Regions from separate parts of the Brevibacillus sp. FIR094 genome, predicted to be linked through region 2. Evidence: riboswitches for the same ligand, from Rfam matches in the RefSeq annotation. Region 2 holds a riboswitch; the other holds the start of a gene.
What was found. A riboswitch is a leader RNA that binds a small molecule or an ion and turns the genes downstream of it on or off. The one in region 2 is predicted to bind S-adenosylmethionine.

Region 1 (8,217 bases), on a different contig from region 2:
CTTTTTATCTGCCACGTTACTCACCTCCGCTTGCGTAGTACATAATCAGCTCTTGTGTTGCTTCCTCGCGACTCAATTCCTTCACGATCTTGCCCTCGAACATGACGAGAATTCGGTCTGCGATCCCGATGACTTCCTGAAACTCACAGGAGAAATACAGGACACCCTTTTTCTGCTCGGCAAGATTTCCGATCACGCGGTAAATATCGCTTTTCGCACCGATATCCACCCCTTTTGTCGGCTCGTCAAACATAAAGAGGTGAGCGTTTGTATCCAGCCATTTGCCGATAGCCACTTTTTGCTGGTTTCCGCCACTGAGGAAACCGACCAGCTGCTTGATATCGGCTGTTTTTACACCAAGGCGCTGCACGAGCTCTCTTGCGTTAGCCGCTTCCGCCCCTCTTTTGATAAAACCGAGCCAGGACTTCTTTTTCAACGAGGCGACAGACAGGTTGTTCTGCACGGACTCTTCTACGAAAATTCCTTCTTTGCGCCTTTCCTCCGGGACGAGTACGATTCCTGCATCGACGGCGTCTTTTGGCGAGCGCAGTTGGATACGTGTTCCGTGCAATCGAATGGCACCGGCTTTTGCCTCATCCGCACCGAAGAGCAATCGGGCGAGCTCAGTCTTCCCTGCCCCAACCAGACCAACGACACCCACAATCTCTCCCTCGTGAACCTCCAGGTCGACTCCGCGTACTTTGCCACCAGCCACGCCTGACGCCTCAAAAATCGTTTCGCCAATCGGCACTTCCAGCTTCGGGAACTCCTCGTCAAAGCTTTTGCCCAGCATGTTCGCAATCACTTCATCCATGTTAGTCTTCGCCGTGTCTGTGGTCACAACATGCTGTCCATCGCGCATGATGGTGATCCGATCACAGATTTCAAAGATTTCCGGCAACCTGTGGGAGATATAAATGATCCCGACTCCAGCTTTTTTCAACTGCGCAATGATTTGAAACAGCCGCTCGCTCTCCTTCGTGCTCAACGGCGCTGTCGGTTCATCGAAAATGACGTACTTCGCCTTTTGAACGGTAGCCCGTGCTATCAAAATCAATTGTTTTTCCGACAGCGTACATTCTTCGACGAGCATCTTCACTGGAATGGAGAAGCCGAGGTTTTGTAAAATCTGCTTCGATTCGTTGTACAGGCTCTGCCAGTTGATCAGTCCCTTGGTTTTCGCCTGGACGAGCTGGCCCGTCAATATGTTTTCGGCAACGCTCAAATACGGGATCAAGGCGGTGTCCACTTCCTGATAGACACATTGAATGCCCTGTGCTTTGGCGTCCTGCGGAGATTGAATCGACACGGCCTGTCCATCGATGGTGATCGCACCGCCATCTGCCTGGTATGCTCCCGTGAGAATTTTCATCAGGGTACTCTTTCCCGCGCCATTGGCACCGAGGAGTGCATGAACCTCTCCAGCGCGCACCTCAAAATCGACGGATCGCAGGGCAGGAACCCCAGAAAACTGCTTCGCCATCCCTTTCATCTGCAATGTGGACATTTTTCACACCTCCTGTTTACCTGCGTATTCCAACCCCTATAAGGAAAAATCCCGTTGACGGGATACAGATCAACGGGAAAAGCCAATTTGGTTCTTACTTGCCCCAATCTTGTACGTATTGGGACAGGTCGCCCATCGTTACTTTCTTATCCTTCGGCAGGTCTTCCTGTTTCACCAGCACTGGATTCAGCTTCACGTTGTCTGGCACTTGCTCGCCTTTGATTTTTTGGAACACGGTTTGGGCATGAATGCGTCCGATATTGGATGGGTCTACTGCTGCCGTCGCTGTCCACGGAGAGTTTTCCGCCTGGATCATTTGCAGATCCTCATCGCTCAAATCGATGGAGTATACTTTGATTTCCGTACGACCTGCTTGCTGGATAGCACGTGTCGCCCCTTTGGCAAATTCATCCCAAGCTGCCCATACTGCTGTGATGTCGCCTTTGTTGGGATACTTTTTCAAGATCGCTTCCATCTGCGTTTGTGTATCGAGTGCCGTATTGTTGGTAGCAGAACCGAATGCCGCAATCTCTTTCAAGTCCGGGTATTTCTTCTGGAAAGCTTCATACGTCACTTGGCGTTTTTCCATAGGCGCAAAGCCAGCTACCCAAATTTTTACGATGTTGCCTTTGCCATTTGTATCTGCCGCCAGCTTCTCTAGGCTCAGCTCTGCCAACTTGTTGTCATCCTGCGCCACAACTGGCACACCCGGAATGTTGATGTCTGTATCAAACAGGACGACCGGGATTTTTTTATCCACGGCCTTTTGCGTGCCCTGCTGCAACGCTTCTGCCGTTCCATGGTCGATCAGAATGCCATCAAACTTTTGGTTCACAGCCGCATCGAGGTTGGACGCCATTTTTGCCAGATCGGTATCTGCGTTGAATACGGTCAACTCACCGCCGTTTTTCTCCACCTCTGTCTTCACGCCATTAATGTATTGAGCGGAGAACGTCCCTACGTTTTGACGCATGATTAATGCGATTCTCTTCGCGTTCTCTCCACCCGGCTTGTTCGTGCTACCGGTTCCGGTGCTTGTTCCTCCGCCGCATGCTGTAACGAGTACGGACGCAGCCACAACAAGTGAAGTCAGTAATCCCAGTTTCTTTTTCATCGCAAATGTTCCCCCTTTTTCTCTTTGAAAACAGATGATACATGCAAAAAATCCTCTTTCACAGAGAAAGAGGACAAAAATCGACAAGATTCTCGCCTCTTATCTGTCAGGTATTCTACCTGTTGGAGTTAGCACCTTGGCTCGAAAGAACACAATCTCTCGTGCTAGGTTGCCGGGCTTCATAGGGCCATTCCCTCAGCCTTCTCTTGATAAGAGTAGTTTCTATTTTCAAAACGTTTGTATAAGTATATACAGAATATAATCTGGCAATTACCTATCTGTCAACTAGGTTTACCGAAAGAATTTTCTTGATAAATATTCCAGTTTCTTGTGTACAACAAGAGGGATTTTGTTGTGTCTTGTCGAATTATCGTAGATTGATACAAGCCTAGCAAATATTTGCGATGGGGATGCTACATGAGTCTATTAAAAGAAGTTATACTTCAATGGTTTTTCGCCATTATCCCGTTTGTGTTTTTCAACATCTATTACCGTGACAAAATGAGGAACTACAGCCGTTCCTTTATTGTCATCATTAGCTCAGCCTGCATGTTTCTCGCGATGACCTTCGCCCCGAGTGTCACGAATGGCATGTTTTTTGATATCCGACATGTCATCATTCTTTTCGGACTGGTTTATGGCGGAATCGAGATTGCCTTGCTCCTTTTGATTGAAGCCTTGGTTTATCGGTACTATTTGGGTGGAGAAGGAACATGGGTTGCGCTGCTGATCCTTACAGTCAATTTTGTCTTGTCACTCTTTTTATATCGACACTACAAAGCCAGTTATCGAAAAACACTGTATCTTTTTATGACGAGTGCGATTTTTTCTACGGTTGCTTTAGGGACTACTTATTACTTTTTTCCCACGTATGTAACTCAACACCTCGTTTACTACACCATAGTGATTCCTATTCAGAACTTTTTCGGCCTCTGGTTATTAATGTCGCTTTTCAGCAAATGCGTTTCGGATAAGGAGCTGTTTATTCGCCACGCGCAAAACGAAAAAATCCAGACGATGAGCCATGTTGCTGCATCGCTCGCACACGAGGTTCGCAATCCGCTGACAGCTGTCAAAGGCTTCTTGAAATTAATACAGGAATCCCCGGAGAATTTGGTAAAAACCGATCAATACATACGCATCAGTCTCGACGAAGTCCAACGGACAGAAGCCATTTTGACCGAATACCTTGCGATTTCCAAGCCGCTCAAGGAACGGCATGAAATCATTAATGTTAGCGAGCATCTGCATGCCATCCGCGAAGTGATGCTCCCCTTTGCTAATATGCATAACGTGGAGCTTACGCTGCAAGACTTTGAGAGACCTGTGACGATCAAGGCCAATCCAGACGAGTTCAAGCAAGTGTTGGTGAATTTCATCAAAAATGCCATCGAGGCATGCTCGGATATTTCGGACGGAAAAGTCTCCCTGGACTTGCTCATCGAGCGAAACAAAGCACTGTTGGTCATCAAAGATAACGGTGTCGGCATGGATGCAGGACAGATCAGCCGTCTCGGAACGATTTATTTTTCTACGAAAACAACTGGAACCGGTCTTGGATTGACGTATTCCTATCATGTCATTCATGCGATTGGCGGAACTGTCAATGTATCAAGCAAACCACGAGTAGGAACCAAGTTCACCATTATGCTCCCGTATAAGGCACAGTAACTTCTTGCAGTTTTTGCAGAGGGACTGTGCCTTTTTCCATTTCGATAGCTAATGATGCAACGGAGGTACTTGTGGTTCTTTTTCGTTTTTCAAGGAGAACTGCAATTCATTTTTGCGATTGATCGTTGCGAGAAAGACTTGTTCGGACGCGATCCCCTTTTTCTTCAATTCGTGCACAAGCCATTGCTCATCACGGTTCCGGTATGACAGCACATCCGGATAAATCTTGCCTTCCACAATGACAGGCAACGACATTCCCGAAGAGGAAGTCTGGATGTTTACATCCTGTTTCGTTACGAACTGCTGCTCAACTTTTTTGAGCACAGTCAACCGACCGTTCGCCTCGATAATGGCCAAATCAATCTCTGCCAGGTCAAAAATGTCTTTTTCACGAAGCATATGAAGGACATTATCGAGCGAGTAGCGGATTTTTTTCAAGTTTTTGACATGAAAAGCTCCGTTGTAGAAAATGACGGTCGGTTCAAATGTAACCATTCTGCCAAACCAGCGAAAGACAATGGACAACTGCGATACGACTCGTTGCAAGATACCCAACGTCACAATCGCCAATGCGATCGATATGTGACGGACATCCGGCTCTGCAATGTCAGCCCCTGCCACTGATCCCAATGTAATAATGATGATAAAGTCAAAAACAGGCAGCTCCCCAATCGAGCGCTTGCCCATGAACAAGGTGACCAGCAGTAATAAAGGAATAATCGTACAGACACGCCCGATGACGACCATGCTTTCTCCGAATCCTTCCACATTTGTCCCTCCCCTCATTCTTTACTATGCAATTTCTGGGAAGGCATTATGCAAAACAAAACACCAGGAGTCTCCCCTGGTGTCTCTCTTTATTCGTATGACAGCCATTCTCCCGTAATGGCATCCACATCCCCATTGCTCTTCAGTATTTCTGCCGAATAGACCAAGACCGGTTGCTCTTGAATCCTATTGTTTTCAAGCGGGAATAGATAGCGGGCACTGAGCGGATTATGTTGGAGATAAACCTGCGACGCCTCTTCTGCTGAAATCACCTTGGACGCATCTGCGAAGCTCTCCTGCTCATGCGGGAATGTCAAATTTATCCCGATAATTTCTCCTGTCTGCCCGTCGAGCGTGACCTTATAATACTGATCTCGCACCAATACGCCGTTTACTTCCCGGACAAAGTTCAGTTCAACCTGTCTACCCATCACGTAAATTTGCTCCTGCATCCGAACAGACTTCACCCGCGTATCCAAATACGGCTCCAAAAACAAGATTGCACGCTCCTGCAATTCTGCGACGGTGAGTGTCGTATCACCTTCTCTAAGCTCAGGATAAGAAATCTTGAACGCTGTCGCCCGACTATCAACGGTAGTCAGCTGCATAATTCGCTGACCTTTTTTGGCAACGTATTCCCGTTCGTTGTCTCCCATCATATAAGCGGGCACATTGCTCCCCGTAAACGCATAGCCCTCTACCTTCTGACCGAAAAACTCCATGGTAGCCGCAGCCTCTTTTACCGACGCAGCCATTGCCTTCTTGCCGCCTGACTTGACGGCGATACTGTCGCTAAAGGACTCCCCACCCCACAAGGTGGTTTTCACTTCCTTGCCTGTCTGCGCGTCAAGATACCCGGAGAAGTTTTCTTCATAGCGAAGGACGTAGTCCACATCCTTCTTTCCAACTCTCTGATACGTCAACTGCATGACTTCTGCAAGCCCACTCTCGGCTTTTTTCAGCGAAGGTAACTCATCTATGGCTTGAAACTGCCCGATGTCCAGATTGACTCCCGTTGTATCGCCTGAATTGATGTAGCCAATCTGGCCCATATCGTTCATGCCGATCACATAGGAATCCCCTTCTACCTGTACATCATTTACGTAGCGTTGCAATCGGACAGCGTCGTGCGAAACGGCATCCGCTCCCTCTTGCGTATCTAATGGTTCGAACCGATACTGTGCCATATTTTTACCCAGAAACGATTCCATGAATGCCTTCGCCTGTTGCTCTGTTCTCTCTTTGGAAGGCGCTCCCTCGATTTTCTCTTGCCCTGGAATTTTCTCTGCATCGAATCCCAGCAAGGCCCCGCTTTTGGCGTCTAGTTTCACTCTTGCATATAGCGACACTTCTGTTCGTTCCTTATTGCTGAACGTGCGAAAATCTATGTTGTATACCTCTCGGGGGGCTTTCGTTACAGAGACCGATTTTTCCGCTTCCCGAAATGGAGGATATTTCTCGTACAACTTTTCCAGCGTTCTGATCGCCGCTTGGCTTAACTCGCCTTCTTTTATTTCTGTCGATAAGAAGGAGCGCGGAACCAATTGCGATTCAAAACGAGATTGTGTGAACAACTCCGGAGTTACCCCCATCATCCATACTGCTGCTGCCACCGTTGCAGCGGAAACCGTCCATGTCGCCAGCTTGATGCCGACTCTATTCGGACGATTCATTTTTGCGCGCGCCCGTTGCACCAGCTTTGCTTCCAGTGCTTCTACGAATTCGTTCCTTGGCTCCGCATCCTTTGACCGAGGAAGAGTCGCGAAGAATTGCTCATCATTTGGAGTATTCATTAGCCAACCCTCCTATCCAGTCGACATGCAAAACTTTTTTGAGTTCTTTTGTGGCCCGGTGAAAATCTACGCGAACCTTGGCTTCGCTTGTACCGAGAATTTCCGCCGTTTCCCGGATACTGTAAGCCCTGATGCCGCGTAAAATCAGTACATTCCGATGATGTGGCTTCATTTTCTGCATCGCCTGCTCAATTTCCAGCTGCTCTTCCTTGGAAGCCAGCTCCGCTTCCGGCCTCCCCAGAAGAGAAGGTAGCCCTTTTAACAATTCCATGCCAAAGAGCGTTTGCACCCGTCTCTTCCGGTAATCATCGATGGCGACATGCTTGGCAATATGTAAAATCCACGTCTTCACACTGGAACGCTCCTCGTATCTGCCCAAGGCATCCAAGACCCGGATAAATACTTCTTGCGTCAAATCCTCCGCATGCTCGCGCTTCCCCGTGAAGTAGTAGAGGTATTGATAGACATCCCGGTAGTGCTCGCGATAGATCGCTTTGATCCGCGACTCGTAATCGATTGTGTCCTGCACTGGATTTCCTCTCCCTGCTCCCTACTTGATGGATTGACCTGTAACTGCATCAATCTTTCCGCCTCTTTCTTTCTGTTCATAAACAAGGACAGGTGTTGCCTGGTAACGTCCGTTAGGGGAAGGAAATACGTAGCTCAGTGTAAGCGAATTTGCTGTCAGCAATGCTTGTACGGCTTGCTCCGGCCCTACGACATTGGAGGCATCATCATAGGATAATTCACCAGTAGCTTCTGGAAAACCGGCGGATACAATGTCTCCCGTATGCATGTCAACTTTTACCGAATAGGCCTGGCCCTCCACCATAATACCTTGGTGTACTGGGAAAAATAGAAACGCTTGCTTGCCTTCTTCTTTGTTAATCATTTGTGGTACCAGCTCCGTTACTTCTGCGTCTACAAACGGTTGCAGAAACGCCACTGCTTTTTCCTCTGCAGCTACCTCTGTAATCACCTTCTGCTTTGGTGGGTTTTCAAATACATGAAAGTACGTTATCTGATCATTCATTGTCCTCACCAAGAACCTTTTGTTGCCAACCAGGGCATCATACTCCTTTTCCCCTTCGAGAACTAGAGCACCTTTGGTCATTTTAAATGCCATTCCTTCTGGAACAGGAATAAAGGTAGAGAGTGCTGTGGCTATCTCCTCATTTGTCTTGGCGAAAACCCGTTGGTTTCCAGATGTTACCGTGATTGGTTTGCCGTACTTATTTTTCCTGGTCCATCCGGACTCTACCTCGGCTCCTGATCGTGCATCCAAATAGCCTGTATAAATTGGGCTGTAGACAGGGCGAAAGCCAGCGGTAATGTCCTTTGCTTTTTGCTGATAGCTGAGGTGC
Region 2 (8,217 bases):
CTACCTGTCTCTTCACAGTAGAATCTGAAATCAAGGAAAAGACTGTTGGCTCGCTATTAAGCTGCGGTCTTTTTTTGGTACAAATGTTAGAATATTGACTCAATATAGTCTTTTTTGTACGCTGAGTATAGGCGCGAACAGATGCTGGAAGGTGGAGGATACGCGATGAAAATAATAGATATTTCCCGTCCGCTCATGGCAGGCATGCCGACCTGGCCAGGGGACACTCCCTTTCACTATGTCGTAAGCTGGCCCAAAGCGGAGAGTGGCTCAGTCAATGTCGGTAAAGTAACCATGAGTATTCACACAGGCACCCATGTGGATGCTCCGTTCCACTTCGATGACGATGGCCGAAAAATAGCTGAATTGCCTTTGGACTTGTATATCGGAGAGGCAAGAGTTGTAGAGCTTACTGGACGTTCCAGCATTGGCCCAGAAGATTTTGCCCAGGTAGATCTGGAGGGGGTGGAACGCTTGCTGCTCAAAACATTATCTTGGAGTGACCCCAATCAGTTTCCGTCAACGATCTGTCATCTGCGAGCGGACTTGCCAGTATTTCTCGCCCAAAAAGGTATTCGGCTGATTGGAGTGGATGTCCCATCTGTCGATCCGTTGGACAGCAAGGAACTGGCTGCTCATCATGGGCTTCACCAGCATGACATTCATATTTTGGAGGGGCTTCTGCTCGATCATGTGGAACCAGGTGATTACGAACTGATCGCACTGCCGCTGCTTTTGATGGAAGCAGATGGAAGTCCAGTACGTGCTATTTTGCGTCGTTCGTGAGGCTGCGTATTGATAAAGCTGTGATTTTCTCGAATAATAACAGTGTAACTACAAAAACCATCATCACGGCGTACGTATGAAGGGAATGAAAAAGTAGATGGAAGCGATGACCTTTGTCCTTTTTGGTGCAACAGGAGATTTAGCAAAACGCAAAATTTTCCCCGCGCTTTTTAACTTATATGTAGATCAAAAGTTGCCTGCCGCCTTTTCGATTATTGGTGTAGGGAGAAGGGCCTGGTCTGATGACCAATTTCAGGAATCTGTTCGCCAGTCTGTCCATGAGTTTTCCCGTCGAGCTGAGATTGATTCCCACGAGCTAGACGCTTTCTTGTCTGCTTGTCGCTATGCGGAAGTAGATGTCATGGAACCGCGTGCTTATGTAACGCTACATGATCTGGTCCTGCAAAGAGAGCGAGAGCTACAGATCCCGCAAAACCGGATGTTTTACTTGTCAGTAGCCCCGCAATTTTTCGAGGGAATTGCAACCAATGTCAAGGCCAGCGGACTAGGCTCAACGACAGGCTGGAAGCGTCTGATCATTGAAAAGCCATTTGGACATGATTTGCAATCTGCCGAAGAATTGAATGAAAAGCTGGGGAAAGCATTTTTGGAAGAAGAAATATATCGCATTGACCATTACTTGGGAAAACCGATGGTTCAAAACCTCGAGGCTCTCGAATTTGCGAATCCGGTCTTTCAGGCTCTCTGGAACAATCAGTACATCGCCAATGTGCAAATTACGGCGAATGAAACGGTTGGCGTCGAGGATCGGGCTGGATATTACGAGCCAGCCGGAGCACTGCGTGACATGCTCCAAAATCACATGCTGCAAATGCTCATGATCATCGCCATGCAACTTCCAAAGCGAATCACGTCCGCCCATATCCGCGAAGAAAAGCGCAAGGTAATGGCCGCCGTGCGTCCGATGAAGAAAGATGAAGTCCGCACCCATGTTATTCGTGGTCAGTATAGCGCAGGACATATTCAAGGAACGCCTGTGGCTGGCTACAGGGACGAGCCTGGTGTCGATCCAGTTTCGATGACAGAAACGTATATTGCCACTCGTGTCTGGATTGATGACCCGTTTTGGCAAGGAGTACCTTTTTATATTCGCACGGGAAAAAGACTGCAAGAGAAATCAACCAGGATCGTCATTGAGTTCAAAAATCCGCACGAAAAGCTTTATCAGGAGCAAAATGAAACGACATCGCCTAATTTGTTGATCATCAGCGTGAATCCAAACGAAGGTATTGCCTTGCAGGTAAATAGTAAGAATCCGACAAATAGCGGTAAGATTGAGCCGGTGACGGTAGATTTCAGTGCGGGGACGAAAGACGTGCCAGAAGCGTACGAGCTACTCTTGTTCGATGCACTCCGAGGGGATTCTACCTACTTTGCGCATTGGGATGAGGTTCGGCTGTCGTGGGAATGGGTGACACCGATTTTGGAAGCCTTCGCTGAAAATTTGGTGCCGCTCTTTACGTACGAAGCTGGCTCATTCGGACCGAAGGCCGCAGAGCAATTGCTTGATGCGGACGGATTTGTGTGGTGGTTGGATAAGGGCGAAGAACGAGTGCCGGTCACTGCAACAAGATAGACCAAAAGAAAAGGGAGCGGATGAGATGCGATTTGGCGTAATCGGAACGAACTGGATCACCGAGGAATTTATCCAGGCTGGTCAAGAAGTAGAAGGATTTTCTCTTCAGGCTGTTTATTCACGTACCATCGAACGCGCCAAGGAATTCGCTGACAAGTACCATGCTCCATTCGCCTATAACAGCCTAGAAGAAATGACTGCAAGCAAAAATATGGACGCGGTCTATATTGCGAGCCCCAATTCCTGCCACGCGGAACAAGCGATCCAGTGCATGGACGCGGGGCTACACGTATTGTGTGAAAAGCCACTGGCTTCCAATGCGATTGAGGTAGAAGAAATGATCGAAGCAGCGAAAAGAAATAACGTTTTACTCATGGAGGCTGTCAAATCTACACTGTTACCCAATTTTTTTGCGATACAAGACAACCTGCACAAGCTGGGAAAGGTACGACGTTTTATTGCTAGCAATTGCCAATATTCTTCGCGCTATGACGCCTATCGCGAAGGGAAGGTTTTACGTGCTTTTGATCCCGCTTTTTCAAACGGAGCCTTGATGGATATCGGTATCTATTGCCTTTATCCGTTACTCATTCTTTTTGGCAGACCAGACGACATCAAAGCAGAAGGAATTGTGCTTGATTCTGGAGTAGACGGAGAAGGTAGCATTCTTTTGAAGTATCGAGAGATGGATGCAATCATTAGCTTTTCGAAAATTACGACCTCCTATCAGCCAGCAGAAATCCAAGGGGAGGACGCCACAATGGTGATCGATCGAATCAACCATCTCAAAGAAGTGGACATTCGTTACAGAGACGGACGAATTGAGCAAGTGACAAGACCGCAGACCCCGAAGACCATGCATTATGAAATTAGGGAGTTCCTACACTTGGCAAGAATAGGGGCTAGACAATCTACAACGAATTCGCATGATGTCTCCAAAACGACCATGCAGGTCATGGATGAAGTAAGAAGACAGATGGGAATCGTTTTTCCTGCGGATCATAAAAAACGGTAAGTAAAGGGGAGGGCGTTTAGGATGAAAATGTATGATGTAACCGCCACCGTGTACGAAGGAATGACGGTGTATAAAAACAAGCCGGAAAAGCAGCCGAAAATACGTACCGCTACCAATGGCTATGTAACCGAATCGAGAATCGACATGGACCTACATTCTGGTACCCATGTGGATGCTCCCCTGCACATGGTAAATGCCGGCGATACATTTGAGAGTATTTCATTGGAGAAGCTAGTGGGCAGTTGCAAGGTTCTCGATCTCACAGCGGTAGAGGACAGGATCACTCGCTCCGATTTGGAGGGCTTCGATCTTGCGCGAGGCGATTTTGTCTTGTTTAAAACGAAAAATTCTTTTGAAGAGGCGTTCTCTTTTGAATTCATCTTTCTTTCAGAGGAAGGTGCAGAATATGTAAGCGAGCTGGGTGTGCGAGGTATTGGTACCGATGCACTTGGGATCGAACGCAGTCAGGAAGGGCACCCCACCCATAAAAAGCTGTTTGCAGCGGGAGTCATTGTCGTGGAAGGCTTGCGCCTAGCAGAGGTCCCGCCAGGCGAGTATTTTCTGGTAGCTGCACCACTTAAGCTGATCGGCACGGATGCAGCCCCAGCAAGGGTCCTATTGTTTGAAGGCTTACATAGCGTATGATGGTGAAGGTCACCCGCCTGTGAAGATCTGGCGGGTGTGTTCGTATTGGGCTTGTTTTAAGCGGCAGGTAAAGTGAATAACGAGGAGTGGGAAATACATGCTCAGACGACCAGAGCGCGATGAATACGCTGCATATTTTGAGTATTATATTGGACTTCTACCAGAGGGGGATCTGCAAACGATCCTCACGCAACAAGGAGAGAGGCAAGTCGCGCTATTTTCGTCCCTTGCGCCTGAGCAAATTGATTATCGGTATGCACCAGGCAAATGGACAGTAAAAGAGGTTTTGGGTCATCTTGTCGATACAGAACGCATCATGAGCTATCGCTTATTGAGAATCGCGAGAGGAGATCAGACACCCCTCGTCGGTTTTGATGAGAATGCTTTTGTCGAACACGGGTGTTTTCAGCTACGAGACCTCTCTGATTTATTGGAAGAGTATAAGGCTGTACGTGCTTCAACCATCGCGCAAGCCGGAGGAATCTCTCCAGAAGCGTGGTTGCGTACAGGAACTGCCAACGGAAACAAGCTATCTGCAAGGACGTTGGCTTATGTGATTGCAGGACATGAAGGTCACCACAGCACCATTTTGAAAGAGCGGTATTTGGGGTAAGTTCGCAAAATAAGGAAGAATAAGGTAAAATCTAGGGAGAACAATTTCATAGGTGGAAACAGGTTCCTTAGGGCGTAACCAATTCGCGACAAGGATAATAGGGAAGCTCGGTGCAAATCCGACACGGTCCCGCCACTGTAAAAGGGGAGTCAGCGTCCAACAAGCCACTGGTCTATCAAAATAGACGGGGAAGGCGACGCTAGACGATGAACCCATAGTCAGGAGACCTGCCTGTTTCGACAACACTGATAGACCTACGGGAGATAGGGAGGTGTTAGAGATGGCTTGCGAAAAACAGCGCGTGGACAAGTACGTCCCTCTTTTTCTGGCATTTTCTAACGATCGTCACGGTCGAGCGGAAAATGCTCTTTTTATTTTGGGCAGGATAAAAGAAGAGGAGGGCGTGCGATGATTCAACTTTTCATTTGCCAATATTGCGGATATGTCGAGGAAAAAGAGCTGCCTGAGGAAGGCCGGGAGGGCGTGTTTCATTGCGCTTGCTGCAGTATGGAAGAGGTAGAAAGCCTGTTCACCCACAACTGAAAGTCGTGTCAAATCAGCTTGCAATCAGAAAAGAAAGAATTTTGTTGACGCTTGCCTTGGAATTTCTTAGAATAAAGCTCAACAGCATAAACAGTTCTTATCCAGAGAGGTGGAGGGTCTGGCCCTATGAAGCCCGGCAACCGTTGCATATTGCGACAAGGTGCCAATTCCTGCGAGACGTTTCGTCTCGAAAGATAAGAAGCGGGTTACTCCATTAGTAGATGAACCTTCTTCTTAGCGAAGAAGGTTTTTTTCAATTTCATATTTTCTTTATCCAGAGAGGTGGAGGGACTGGCCCGATGAAGCCCGGCAACCGTCACGCATATTTTGTGACAAGGTGCCAATTCCTGCAGGACATATACGTCCTGGGAGATAAGGAGGGGGAGCATTAGCTGCTAACAAGCCTTCTTCTTATCGAAGATGGCTTTTCTTTTTATCTAAAATTCAGGGTATGGGGTGGTCAGGATGAGTGCAGAAGTGGTACGTGTGGGATTACTGGGATTGGGAACAGTGGGTGGAGGCGTAATCAAAACGATCCGTTCGCAACAGGAGAAGCTTTCTTCTCGACTGGGAAAACGAATTGAGATCGTCAAGGCTTTGGTGCGTGACTCGGAAAAAGAGCGGGCGGTTCATGTTGACCCGGCTTTACTGACAACTGACTTTGAGGATGTATTGAGAAGCGATGTGGATATCGTGGTGGAGGTCATGGGCGGTGTAGAACCTACCTATGACTACGTTCGTGCTTTGATCGAAAAGGGCTGCCATGTAGTAACGGCCAACAAAGAGCTCCTGGCGAAAAAAGGAACCGAGCTAGTCGATTTGGCAAATCAGCATCAAGTGCATCTGGCCTATGAAGCGAGTGTGGCAGGGGGCATCCCGATCTTGAGCGTACTCCGGCAGTTCCTTCGCACGAACGATATCCAAGGCGTTCGCGGTATTCTCAACGGAACAACGAACTTCATTTTGACGAAAATGGAGGCAGAACAGCTCTCTTATCAGGAGGTTCTCAAGCAAGCGCAGGAGTTGGGCTATGCCGAAGCAGACCCTCGTTCGGATGTAGAAGGCTTTGACGCTATGTACAAGTTGTACATCCTGGCACAGCTTGTTTACGGAGAATCGCTACCGCTAGCGGATGTTGTTCGTAAAGGAATTTCAGATTTGTCAGCGGGTCACATTCGGATTGCGAGCGAGCTGGGGTACCGGATCAAGCTGATCGCGCAGGCCTATCAAGCTGAACAAGGCATTCGCCTATCTGTTGAACCAACCATGCTTCCGCTGAGCCACCCGTTGGCGCAAATCCACGACGCGTTTAATGCGGTGCAGCTATCCGGCAACATTGTGGGAGACTTGTTGTTTACAGGAAGAGGGGCAGGCGAGCTACCTACAGCAAGTGCAGTCGTGGAGGATTTGGCCTATTTATTGACACAGCCATTCACACCGCATCCTACTTGGAAAGAAAAAACGGCTGACAAAGCTGGAGTCACCTTGGACTCAGAAGAACGCGTCTTGTGTTATCTAGAAGGCTCATGTCATACTGCCACGCCAGATCTTGTCTTGCATTTCCTCGAGCAGGCAGGCGTGAACGTGCATAAACTAAAAGTCCAATTCGACTTGGGGGGCGTCTTGCGCGCAGGTTTGATCGTGACAGGAATCAGTGAAGAGCACGAGTCCCTGTTGAAAAATGATTTTGGCTTAGAAGTGCGCCGCTTCCCTATTATCGAATCTGCATAAGTAATAGGAATAACAAGAAGAAAAGCCGTATTTCTAGTTACCTGGAAACACGGCTTCTTTTGTCAGGGGGCAGTCTCCACCGCTTTTGCACGCGGCTGTATACGCCCGTCACTTTGTATGTCGACACTCTCGGAAATAGATTCAATACGTTTTAGCAGGGCAGCGCCGTTGCTTTCATTCATGGGTACAGCTTGTCCCAATTCTGCGTGAAACGGAAGCATCGTCAACTCACAATCGCCGCTTTTCGTACAGTTTGCTTGCAGGACCATCGTTTCCCAAGTCTTGGGTTCGCTTGACCGTGTGAAAATGAAATTGCCCAGACTGTACGCAATCCATTTGTCGTTGTATCGTTCAAAGCCTTGAAGAACGTGGGGATGACCGCCGACAATCAAATCTGCACCAGCATCGATGTAGGCACGAGACAACTCTTTTTGATGATCGACAGGATAATCGGAGCGTTCCTTGCCCCAGTGTGCAATTACCACGACGAGATCTGCTTGGTTGTTCGCATCTTGGATCGCTTTCACTGCTAGCGTAGGATCATAGGAAGCGGCCATACCTGGCTGAGAATCCCCTGCAAACCAGCTTGTTTCGGGAATGACCCTGCTGAAGCCGAGAATTGCGATCTTGATGCCGTTCTTTTCAATGAATACAGGTGAATAGGCACGGTTGGCATTCTTTCCGGCGCCGACGTATTCAATCCGGTTCTTGTCCAAAGCGTCAAAGGTATCGAGCAATCCCGGAACTCCTTGATCCATGGAGTGATTATTGGCGAGATTCACTACATCAATTCCTGCGTTTTTCATGGCAGGAACAGCAAGTGGGGACGACTTGTAGACATACTCTTTGTTCTGTGCAGCAACACCTGTGGTGGTGATCGGCGTCTCCAAATTGGCAATCGTGATATCATCTTGCAAAAAGAGCGAGCTTACATGCTTGTATGGGTAGTCATAGCTGTTGTTTGCAAGTAAGGTTTTCTCTACATTCCCTGACATCATGATGTCACCGACAAAGGTGAGCTGTACAGAGGTCTTTTGGTTCACAGTATCGTCAGGAGCAGGCTGCTCGTTTGGGGTGGCATGTTCTCCATCCATGGCAGTTTGGAATAGGTAGTAGGTTCCGACGACGAAGATGGCCAACACGCTAAATAGGAGCGTGTTCTTTCCAACCCGTACCCATTTTCTGCGTGAATGCTTGCGCCGAGATTTTACCCGGCTTGATCTGGTATCGTTCATTTTTCCCCCTTGTATTTCTATCCTTACATAAATGAATTTTGATATCCTATAA

Region 1: linked by a shared signal. The riboswitch ahead of ACQ5DJ_RS00440 (sugar ABC transporter substrate-binding protein) and the one ahead of ACQ5DJ_RS29420 (homoserine dehydrogenase) in region 2 are both predicted to bind S-adenosylmethionine.

The regions. Positions count from the first base shown of each region.
Region 1 covers NZ_JBEAES010000001.1:84,867-93,083, forward strand. Annotated here, with positions in the region: gene ACQ5DJ_RS00430 (ABC transporter permease) at 1-15, opposite strand, end outside; gene ACQ5DJ_RS00435 (sugar ABC transporter ATP-binding protein) at 17-1,507, opposite strand; gene ACQ5DJ_RS00440 (sugar ABC transporter substrate-binding protein) at 1,602-2,621, opposite strand; SAM riboswitch class I at 2,718-2,837, opposite strand; gene ACQ5DJ_RS00445 (ATP-binding protein) at 3,039-4,292, shown strand; gene ACQ5DJ_RS00450 (DUF421 domain-containing protein) at 4,341-5,060, opposite strand; gene ACQ5DJ_RS00455 (hypothetical protein) at 5,150-6,853, opposite strand; gene ACQ5DJ_RS00460 (RNA polymerase sigma factor) at 6,837-7,382, opposite strand; gene ACQ5DJ_RS00465 (YcdB/YcdC domain-containing protein) at 7,404-8,217, opposite strand, start outside.
Region 2 covers NZ_JBEAES010000066.1:1,155-9,371, reverse strand. Annotated here, with positions in the region: gene ACQ5DJ_RS29455 (ATP-binding protein) at 1-28, shown strand, start outside; gene kynB (arylformamidase) at 166-786, shown strand; gene zwf (glucose-6-phosphate dehydrogenase) at 884-2,383, shown strand; gene ACQ5DJ_RS29440 (Gfo/Idh/MocA family protein) at 2,409-3,398, shown strand; gene ACQ5DJ_RS29435 (cyclase family protein) at 3,420-4,043, shown strand; gene ACQ5DJ_RS29430 (DinB family protein) at 4,141-4,656, shown strand; cobalamin riboswitch at 4,700-4,905, shown strand; gene ACQ5DJ_RS29425 (hypothetical protein) at 5,065-5,199, shown strand; SAM riboswitch class I at 5,294-5,400, shown strand; SAM riboswitch class I at 5,467-5,578, shown strand; gene ACQ5DJ_RS29420 (homoserine dehydrogenase) at 5,665-6,930, shown strand; gene ACQ5DJ_RS29415 (CapA family protein) at 6,993-8,165, opposite strand.